Regions from separate parts of the Blautia hydrogenotrophica DSM 10507 genome, predicted to be linked through region 2. Evidence: predicted binding sites of a transcription regulator. Region 2 holds the regulator's gene; each other region holds the start of a gene.
What was found. The regulator HrcA, encoded in region 2, represses chaperone genes, less so after heat shock. The targets are predictions, from matches to a motif close to TGTTAGCACTCNNNNNNNNNGAGTGCTAACA.
Positions count from the first base shown of each region.

Region 1: a site for HrcA is predicted at 1,429-1,459, ahead of BLHYD_RS01405 (Hsp20/alpha crystallin family protein). Genes of this name have one in related genera too.
Region 3: a site for HrcA is predicted at 1,870-1,900, ahead of BLHYD_RS02630 (Hsp20/alpha crystallin family protein). Genes of this name have one in related genera too.

Region 1 covers NZ_CP136423.1:286,262-289,540, reverse strand. The annotation lists gene BLHYD_RS01415 (P-loop NTPase family protein) at 1-685, opposite strand, end outside; gene BLHYD_RS01410 (prepilin peptidase) at 682-1,188, opposite strand; gene BLHYD_RS01405 (Hsp20/alpha crystallin family protein) at 1,578-2,006, shown strand; gene BLHYD_RS01400 (SGNH/GDSL hydrolase family protein) at 2,250-2,861, shown strand; gene BLHYD_RS01395 (hypothetical protein) at 2,907-3,119, shown strand; gene BLHYD_RS01390 (hypothetical protein) at 3,151-3,279, shown strand, end outside.
Region 2 covers NZ_CP136423.1:2,584,878-2,588,156, forward strand. The annotation lists gene dnaK (molecular chaperone DnaK) at 1-50, opposite strand, end outside; gene grpE (nucleotide exchange factor GrpE) at 170-826, opposite strand; gene hrcA (heat-inducible transcriptional repressor HrcA) at 842-1,879, opposite strand; gene BLHYD_RS12365 (acyltransferase domain-containing protein) at 2,235-2,996, opposite strand.
Region 3 covers NZ_CP136423.1:550,854-554,132, reverse strand. The annotation lists gene BLHYD_RS02635 (helix-turn-helix domain-containing protein) at 1-1,071, shown strand, start outside; gene BLHYD_RS02630 (Hsp20/alpha crystallin family protein) at 1,287-1,736, opposite strand; gene BLHYD_RS02625 (3'-5' exonuclease) at 1,922-2,626, opposite strand; gene BLHYD_RS02620 (PhoH family protein) at 2,811-3,279, shown strand, end outside.

The DNA of each region.
Region 1 (3,279 bases), 1.3 Mb from region 2:
CCAGATTCTCCCACTGTTCCATACTGGTCCCTCGTATATCCATAGAAAACTGTACCGGCGGCAGATAATCCATATTATTGCAGGTCAAAACCATTCCACCCAAAAGATGCGCAAAATTTGTATACCCCTGCCGAATGTAGTAAAGCAGATCACTGAGATTTTTCTCAAACTCTGTGTCCATCATAATCTTCAAAGCGGAATATTCCTCTAAGCTTAAATAGAGAACCGCTTTCTGTTTTGCAAGAATCTGTCCAAGCGTCAGAGCAAAAGAAGTCTTCAGGACTCTTCCCAAAGGTGAGTAGACTCCCAATACCTTCAGCGGCCTTTGAATCCTCTCACCGGTCAGCTCGGTCTCCTCCCCGTAACAATTCAACACTTCCCGAATCACATTGTCGGAAGATTGGTACTTATATACACTGGGATATTGATCTAGCTGAGGACTGTGAACTCCCTCAGAGAGAATCATCAGCTTTCCCACATCTAATTCTCTCACTCTAGGGCACATGGCCTTGTCCGAGATCAAGAGAATCTCAATGTGGTGCTTTTGCGCGTACTCTGTCAAAACGTCCACACTAGAAAACGCTTGGATTTCATAGGGATGCGACTGTTTCTGATTCAAATACTCCATAAAGTTATGTGCATATTCCTTCTCAGGATCACACACGGCAAAAATTGCTTTCTTCAATAGTACCCTCCTATCCAAAAGAGAACCCCCAGAAAAACAGGCACCGTAAAATGCATATTCTCCGGTCTATTCCCTGTAAGCCCATAGGGAGCAAACTCTTTTGTCCGTATAAAGTTCCATAAATAGTGAAAAAAATAGCGCAGACGTTCCGCAAGGCTGCGGCGCGCAACGAGAAGCAGAAATGCCAAAATGGCACCCAGAAAAAAACTATAAAGCATACAGACCAAAATTTTCTTTGGTCCTATGATTCCTCCGACGGCTGACAAAAGTTTTAGGTCTGCCGCCCCCAGCATTCGTAGATAATAAAGTAAAAATAAGATTGTCAAAGGAAGCAGTGCACCCAGAAAGAACACTGCGAGTCCCCGGATGCCTCCTGACCAGATTTGCCAGAATGAGCCAACCGCCCACCCGCACAGAATCCACTCATTACTTACCTTCTCCTTTTTCAAATCCATGCAGACTGCCACTGCTACCAGGCATAATACAATAGCTCTTTGCAGCACATACGTGGACAGCACCTCCCTTCTATTCAGCCTCTGTCAAAGCTCCCGCAATAGCACAGAGTCCCCATAAATTCTCTTTTTTAATCTTCTCATAAAAATACATTGAAAATTTTGTCTGAAACGACAGATCGGTATCAAAAGCGATTAGATTTGCTTTGTGAGTGTATTATAAACTCTAAATTTTGATTTGTCCAGTCTTGACAGAGACAGAAAATCTAATAATTTGTGAACATTCTGTGAAATTAGCACTCACCTCTTGACAGTGCTAATAATCCGTATTATATTACACATAGAACAAATAAAACAGATAAAACAAATTCTTCAATCTCTTTTTAAATGGGATCCGGAAAGACATTGAGGAATTGTTCTATAATAAGGAGGATATTACTATGATGCTCAACAGAAGAAATTACGGTTACAATTTATTCGATGAATTATTTAAAGATCCATTTTTCACCAACAGCTATGAACAGAGCGATACTTCTCTGATGAAGACGGATATTCAGGAAAAAAATGACTACTATATGTTAGACATCGAACTGCCTGGGTATCAAAAAGAAAATGTTCAGGCAGAGCTAAAAGATGGTTATCTGACAATCACTGCATCCCGGACAGAAGAAGCCTCGTCGGACGACAACAGTCGTTATCTGCGAAGGGAACGTTTTGCCGGAACCTGCAAGAGAAGCTTCTACGTCGGAGATCAGGTAGAACAGGAAGACATCAAAGCCGGATTTAAAGACGGTATCCTGAAAATTTGTATTCCCAAAGAAATCCCGAAGAAAATTGAAGAGAAACCTACCTTTATTCAGATAGATTAACCCCCCTTTAGCGGCGAACAGCCTATATACAACAAAAATTCCCCTTAGGGCTGTTCGCCTTTGTATACCTGATAATAGAAGGAGCCATTGCTAAGCGGATGAGAAATCATCCGGGAGCAGTGGCTCTCTTTTTGTATCAGAATTTCTTGTACACAGAGGGGTTTTTTTTGAAAACTTCTTGCACTCTCTCCTAGAAAAAGTTACACTTAATACAGTATTGACAGATTTTTCAAGGAGGCTGCTATGAAACAACTGATTTGCCTTGGAGACAGTCTCACCGACTGCGACCGAATGTTTACTCCCGACGGACTGGGGTATGGATACGTCCGTCAGCTAAATGACATGTTGCTGAAAAAAACTGCCTGGAAAACCGTCAACCGGGGTGTAAACGGCTTTACCTTAAATCGTGTGCTGGAAAATTTGAGCGCCGATTGCCTGAAACGAGACCCGGATGCAGTGACTTTGCTGGTGGGAATCAATGATATCAGTATGTGGATGTGTAACACCTCGGTATCTGTATTCTATCAATTGCAGAAATTCCGCTTAAATCTTTTAAAGCTATTTCGAAGACTTACCCAGTATACATCCGCCTCCCTTTACCTTCTAGAACCTTTCGTCTTTCCACGTCCAGCGGAATACTATAATTGGTTCGAACCCTTAAACGCCATGTCTCAGGTGATGCAGGAGCTCTGTGAGGAATACCGTGTTACTTTTATTCCCCTTCATCGTCCTCTTAACGACCTGGCACAGCAGGTGGGCTATTCTGCCCTGACCATCGACGGAATTCATCTGACACCGTCCGGTCATCGCATCATAGCGGCCAAACTTTATAAATATTTTGAGAATCCAGCATAATTTTTTCGAATTCCTTCATACTAACTCCCAAAGGAGTGAAAACAGATGAAGGAAGAAAAATTTCAAACTAATAAATATTGTATTTACGATGATGACATTTTAGGGACCAATGCCTGCACGGAGTGCACCGGTCTCATGCCCACTCCTGCTTCTAACAAAGAAGAGTGGGAAACTTACCAAGATATTTTTCAATTTTCACCAATGACGGAGACCAGGAGTGTCGAGGAGTCTTCGGTTCCAGACCCAAAAGACAAATAAACTACTCCCCTGGCATCCAAAAGGAGTACCTATGAAAAAGCAGCTTTTCTCAGCTCTATTCTGCTCGGCTGTGTTTGCCCTGAGTGGATGCCGGGAGTCCTCTCACGAAAAATTAAACGATCTTTTTGCTCACCAGGAAACTGCGACGGAGGCCCCCACG
Region 2 (3,279 bases):
GCTACACAACTGTTGGTTGTTCCTAAGTCAATACCAATAATCTTTCCCATGATCTTATTCCTCCTAATTCACACTTGCCGTGCCTGCGCGAAACTTTTCATCTCCGTGCCCGCACGATATGATCTAACTCTCATTCATTTGCTAATCTATGCCAAACTGTCCTCTCGGATCAATTTGCTACTTTTACCATGCTGTGGCGAATGACAAAATCTTTGTAAGTATAACCTTTCTGCAACTCCTCCGCCACCACATTTTCTCCTAAGCTCTCGTCCTCCACATGCATTACCGCGTTGTGGTAGTTAGGATCGAAAGGCTGACCAACCGCCTCAATGGGCTTCACTCCCAGCTCATCCAATGTCGTCATAAGCTGTTTGTAGATCATCTTCATACCATCTGCAAAGGCATCTCCTTCCTGCGCTGTCGCAAGTCCTCTCTCAAAATTGTCCACCACTGGAAGAATCTTTTCTACAATCTCCTTCGCCCCGATGATGTACATACTGGCCTTTTCCTTTTCTGTCCTCTTGCGGAAATTGTCAAATTCTGCCATAGTCCTTTGCAAGCGATCTGTCAAATCTGCAATCTGTTGGTCCTTTTTATCCTTTTTCTCTTTCTTTTTTCCAAAGAAAGAAGTCTTTCCCTTAGGCGCCTCATTCTCAGAAGCTTCCTTATTTTCCTGGACTTCTTCTGTCTTAGCGCTATCGCTTGATGTATCTACATCGTCTGTGCCTTTTTCTTCTGTCTCTGAATTTACTTCAGTCTCAGATGGTTCTTCCTGCACAGTCTCCTGTTTTTCCATTTCCTCCTGAACTTTCTTCTCCTCTGACATTTTACTCCTGCCTTTCTAGGTTTTTTTCTTGAATATATTGTCCAACTGGGTTTTCAGTGTTTTCAAACTATCTACCACATTTTCGTAATCCATACGTTTGGGTCCGATAATCCCAATCGTGCCTTGAAGACCATTTCCCAACTGATAAGTGGCAGTCACCACACTGCAATCTTTCATTGTCTGAATCGGCGTCTCATTACCGATGTAGACCTGAATTCCTGTATTTTCATCCGTACCCATGGTATCTTTTACAAGCTCCACCAACTGCTGTTTTTCCTCAAACGCTGAAATCAGCTCACTGGCGCGGGTACTGTCACTCAGCTCAGGATACTTAAAAATATTCGTCGCCCCTGAAGTGTAGATCTCTGGTTCCTCCTCCAGTTGTATGGTCATGGCCACTTCATCCAGCACGGTGGCAACCACACCGCTATGAATTCCCGCCTGCTCCTTTAGCCTGGCAATCAGTCCCAGATTGATCTCTGCAATCTGCAAGCCATTCAAATTTGTATTTAGCAGTAAATTCAGCTTCAAAATGGTCTCATCGTCCATTCTCTCTTCCAATTCGATGATCTTATTTCGAATCAGATTTCCTTCCGCTACGACCACCGCCAAAAGTTGCAAATCACTGACCCTGGAAAGCTGAATGAATTTCAGGCGATTGCTGGTACACTGCGGAGCTGAGATCAAAGTTGCATAATTAGTATTGGAAGCCAAAACCTTGACCACCTGCTTTAACACTTTCTCCATCTTATCCGTTCGCTCTATCATCAGCTCACGGATTTCTGAAATCTCATCTTCTTTCTCTCGCATCAGTTCATCCACATACAGACGATATCCCTTGTCAGAAGGAATCCGGCCTGCGGAAGTGTGGGGCTGCACAATGTAGCCTAATTCTTCCAGATCAGACATTTCGTTACGGATTGTCGCGGAACTTAGATTCAAATCCGTGTATTTGGAAATCGTTCTCGAGCCCACCGGCTCTCCGCTCTCCAGATAGTTCTGAATGATTGCATGCAGTATTTTCCGTTTACGCTCACTCAATCTCTCATCCAAGAATCCGTCCCTCCTGTCTTACTTTTATTAGCACTCAACTATAAGGAGTGCTAACATCTATGATTAAGATAGCACTACGACTATCGTTTGTCAATAGATTCCCCAAAAAAATTACAGTTTTTGTATAACAGTTCCGTCATACAGTGTACGGGAACATAAAACATACATGTATATTTTTGTAAGCAGACATCTATATGAGCTGAGTACCTTTCCTGAGTAAAACAGTGGCGTCAGTCACGATAAGCACGTAGTGCAGTTTTACAAATGGCGCTGGCTGAACTGTTACGCTTTTATAACGATATTGCCGTGCAGTACCTTGCTTTACCTCTGCCATGGGATATTCTGGCGACAAAATTCAAATTAAAATTCCGTATCCGACACCTGGATTCCTACCATTTAGCAGACAGCGTTTCAGAGACTTTTGAAGTGCCGTGTTCTCCGGATACAACTGCTTATCGACACGAATTTCGCCAAAAACCCTTTCCTCAGCCTGGCGTACTTTTTTATTCACCCTAAGCACCCGAAACCTTTTCTGAAATCGGATAATATTGCTTTCTGCGTTTAACAATTCCAACAGTACAGGAGATAACAGCCACGATTCACAGTCAAACAGCTTATAGCTATCACCAAAAAATCCCCTTGCCTGCTGAATGGACTCACCGCAGGCTTTGGGGGAGAGAGTTCCTCCCTCTGGAATATGAATGTGAATGGATTTTTCTGCTGTGTCTTTTTCAAATTGAAGGCGCCCCAAACGAAACAATTTCATTTTTAGATGAAGTTTCAGCCACTTCTCCTCTGTAAGACCAATGATACACTTTTTCTTGAAGCAATGCGCCGACCAGACTGTAAGATCTGAAAATGTATCATAGTAAACGCAATCTGGGATTCCTGCGCCTTTATAGGCCGGATATAAATCTTCTGCAAACCGAAGATATAGATACAAAAGCATAAACTCTTTTTCCCTGCTTTTCTCTATCTCCTGGAAAAATCTTGTCTCATTCTTATAAAAAATATTCCTCCAGTTCTGGTACGCATATTCCGGCATCATGTATTTTAAAACACAGGAACGAGCTTTTTCTGGAAGCCCGATCTGCTCCATAAATTGTTTTCTGTCCAATCTGTTTTTCCTCCCTCAATAGTCTGTTTTCCCTTCGTCCTTTAAAAGCTCTCATTGAACAGACAGTTTTGCTGTCTAACGGTGCAGCCTCTTAACCTCTTCTTCAAGAGCTGACCTTCTCTCCTCGTCTGCGCTTCTCCCCCCGCCGTGCCGATTTCATTACTTCTTCCTAGTCCATAGTACGAATGGACGCTTTTTATCAAATTGTAGATTTTTTCCTCTAATTCCGGGTATTTTCGCCTTATTTGGCGTACTTTTTTAATATCACGAATAGCCTCAGACA
Region 3 (3,279 bases), 1.6 Mb from region 2:
ATTACATTTACGGAAGCTTCTCCTCTCTTCTACACGGGCGAGTATCAGCTCTATCTGGATGTAGTGGAGTATCCTACCCTCTTAGAAATCATGTACGAACAGGACTGCCTCTCCGCCCAAAACTATGATATCTATCTGTTGGACAAGCCGGTATCTTTGAACTCAAAAGTCTATTTCCGGATCGTCCCCATGCATACCAAATGTACCGTGGAATTTTATCCGGGCCATCTCTCCCTGAATCAATATTTTTATTCCATTTCTTCGCAAAAAGACAGGCATTATGTACTGAACATTCCTAAAATCTACGTCGCTTTCTACCAGGAAAAAGAAAAAGGATTCTATTTTAAAGGGGAACATCACCCCTGTTGGGAATTGACTTATGTAGACACCGGGGAAATGTTCAGCGTCGTGGAAAAACAAAAGTTTCTGCTCCGTCAAGGTGATCTGGCCTTTTACGGGCCAAACCAGCACCACATACAGTACGCCGCAAAAAATTCTTCGGTGAATTTTTTCTCCATCGCCTTTGACATGGAATTAAAAAAACCTAGTCTTTTACAAAACCAGGTTTTCCATATTTCACACGCCCACGCTGCCTTACTAAACAGAATCATCTCCGAGTCCACAGTCTCCCAACTCTACTCTGAGGAGTTGATGATCTGTTACCTAAAAGAATTTTTGATTCTGCTGTTCCGCACCCTGCACAGCCAGTCCCAAACAAAGCCTCCTGACTCCCATTTAAAACAGAATCTTGAAAAAAACATCATCTGCGAGGTATGCAATTACGTAGAAGAAAACATTTTCTCCCCGGTTACAGTCTCTGACATCGCCCACCACGTCAATCTCAGTATGCCGTATCTCTCCGCCCTCTTCCATAAAAAAGAAGGTATCCGCCTAATTGAATACATTAACAACAAAAAACTTGAAAAAAGCAAAGAGATGATTCGAAGTGGCCAGTACACCATCACTCAAATCTCAGAGATGCTAGGCTATTCCTCCATCCACTACTTCTCCAGACTTTTTAAGTCTACCTATAGCATCTCCCCTTCCGAGTATGCCAAAGCGCTGCGCTGATGCCATTTGCTCTCATAGGCAAGAACATCCTGCTCCTCACATGTCTGCCATTGTCATCACAGTCTACTTAACCATTGCACCGCAGCATATCCTTTAACAGAAAAAGGGCTTATGCCGCGGCCACCTGCCGGGTTTATCGCCCAAAAAGCGCCTGACAAGGAAAATTCACTCCCTGTCAGGCGCTTTCTTCATCCTGTTATTCAATTCTGCCGCTATCATCCTTCAATGGCAATATAATTTTTCTTCTCCACTTCTTTTGCATCTTTCTTTGGAACGCTCAGGCGAAGAATTCCGTCTTCAAATTTCGCACGGATATCTTCCTGGTGAACCTGCTCGCCCACATAAAAGCTTCTGCTCATAGCGCCTGCATAACGCTCCCTGCGGATATACTTGCCCTCCTTATCTTTCTCATCCTTATCCAGCCCTTTTGAAGCTGAGATGGTGAGATATCCATTTTCCAATTTTGCGTTTATCTCGTCTTTCTTAAAGCCTGGCAAATCAATATCCACTTCATATCCGCTGTCTGTCTCTTTGACATCCGTTTTCATCATATTCTTTGCGTGCTTTCCATACAATGGGTTTTTCCCACCGAAAAAGTCTCTCTCAAACGGAAAATCCATCCAGTCATCAAATAAGTTCTCTCCAAAAATACTAGGCATCAACATAAGTCATATCTCCTTTCATATAACACATGAGTTTTATATTAGCACTGTCGGAGAAATCCGAGGTGTTGTTTCCGGAACTACCGGAAGATCTTTTTACTCTCTTCCTTTGTTCTATGTGTAATATAACACCTATTATTAGCACTGTCAATAGGCGAGTGCTAATTTCACAAATTATTCACATTTTACTAAAATATTCTTCCATTTAATATCCCATCGATCAGCCTAGACGCCTCATTTTTGGTGATACTATCCGGGTCAAAGGACAGACTTAGCCGTTTCTGCCGAATTAGTTTCGTCAAAAACTCCACCTGACGCTTGCTAGCAGGCAGGATTTTCTTCTGTTTATAGTATAATTCCATCGGCTGAAAAACCGCCGGCTCTTTTTCCTCAAAATAATGTGCCAGTGTCTGATACAGCTTTGCAGTAGCCAAGGCATCATGATAGGCTCTGTGAGCCGCTTTGTTCTCAATCTGATAATAGGCGCAGAGCCGTTCTAAGCTCTTGGATTCCAAATCACCGTGCACCTTTCTGGCAATCTTCAGCGTATCGATTCCCTGGCTGACGAAGTCCAGGCCGACCGCGAGAGCTCCCATCTTCATAAAACTATAGTCAAAAGCGACGTTGTGCCCTATCAAGATATCTTCCCGACAGAAATCCAGAAACTCCGGTATCACCTGCTCCCTGGACTGAGCATTTACCACCATCTCGTTTGTGATTCCCGTCAAGTCTGTAATTGTCTGGGATATTTCTTCCGTGGGCCTGATGAATTTCATAAACCTTTCCACCACTTTACCATTTCGTACTTTCAGTGCCCCAATCTCGATAATCTCGTTTTGTTCCGGGTCCAGACCCGTAGTCTCCACATCAAACGCCACATAAGATTTTAGCATACATTCGCTCCTTTACCTAACGACAAAATTTTCCATAATTTTCTAATCCTATAATAACCACTCGCCTTTCTCTGTGTAAAGAATAATTTTTCCAATAACTTACATTTCTTTTACCCTCACATGGTTTCCCCTTTACATCCAGAGTGTAAACTAAGTACAGAAACTGCACAAAGGAGGAACCAAAATGATAAAAACTTATGTCATAGACACCAGCGTCATCATCCAGTCTCCCGATGCGCTCACACGTTTCCAAGACAACGTCGTAGTCGTTCCCTTCGTCGTCCTTGAAAAGCTGGGCGCTCTGTCAGCAGTCACCAGCGAGCAGGGTATCAATGCCCGAAAGGCAATCCAAATGCTTGAGGCTTTCAGGTTGAGAGGTGATCTTCTCCAAGGGGTAAGCTTGGAAAGCGGTGGTATTCTCCGAGTCGAAAAAAACTATATCGACGTTGCTTTGCCAAAGGAACTTCCCGCAGAAAGTTCCGACAACCGAATCTTAAAGGTGTGCAAAGGATACCAGGAAGTGCCTGACTCCCAGAAACCTGTAATTTTAGTGACAAAAAGTATTACTCTTCGCCTCAAAGCTCAGATGCTGGGGATCCTCGCCGAAGACTACACCGCGGAACAGGTCACCGACTGGGCCAGTCCCTACACGG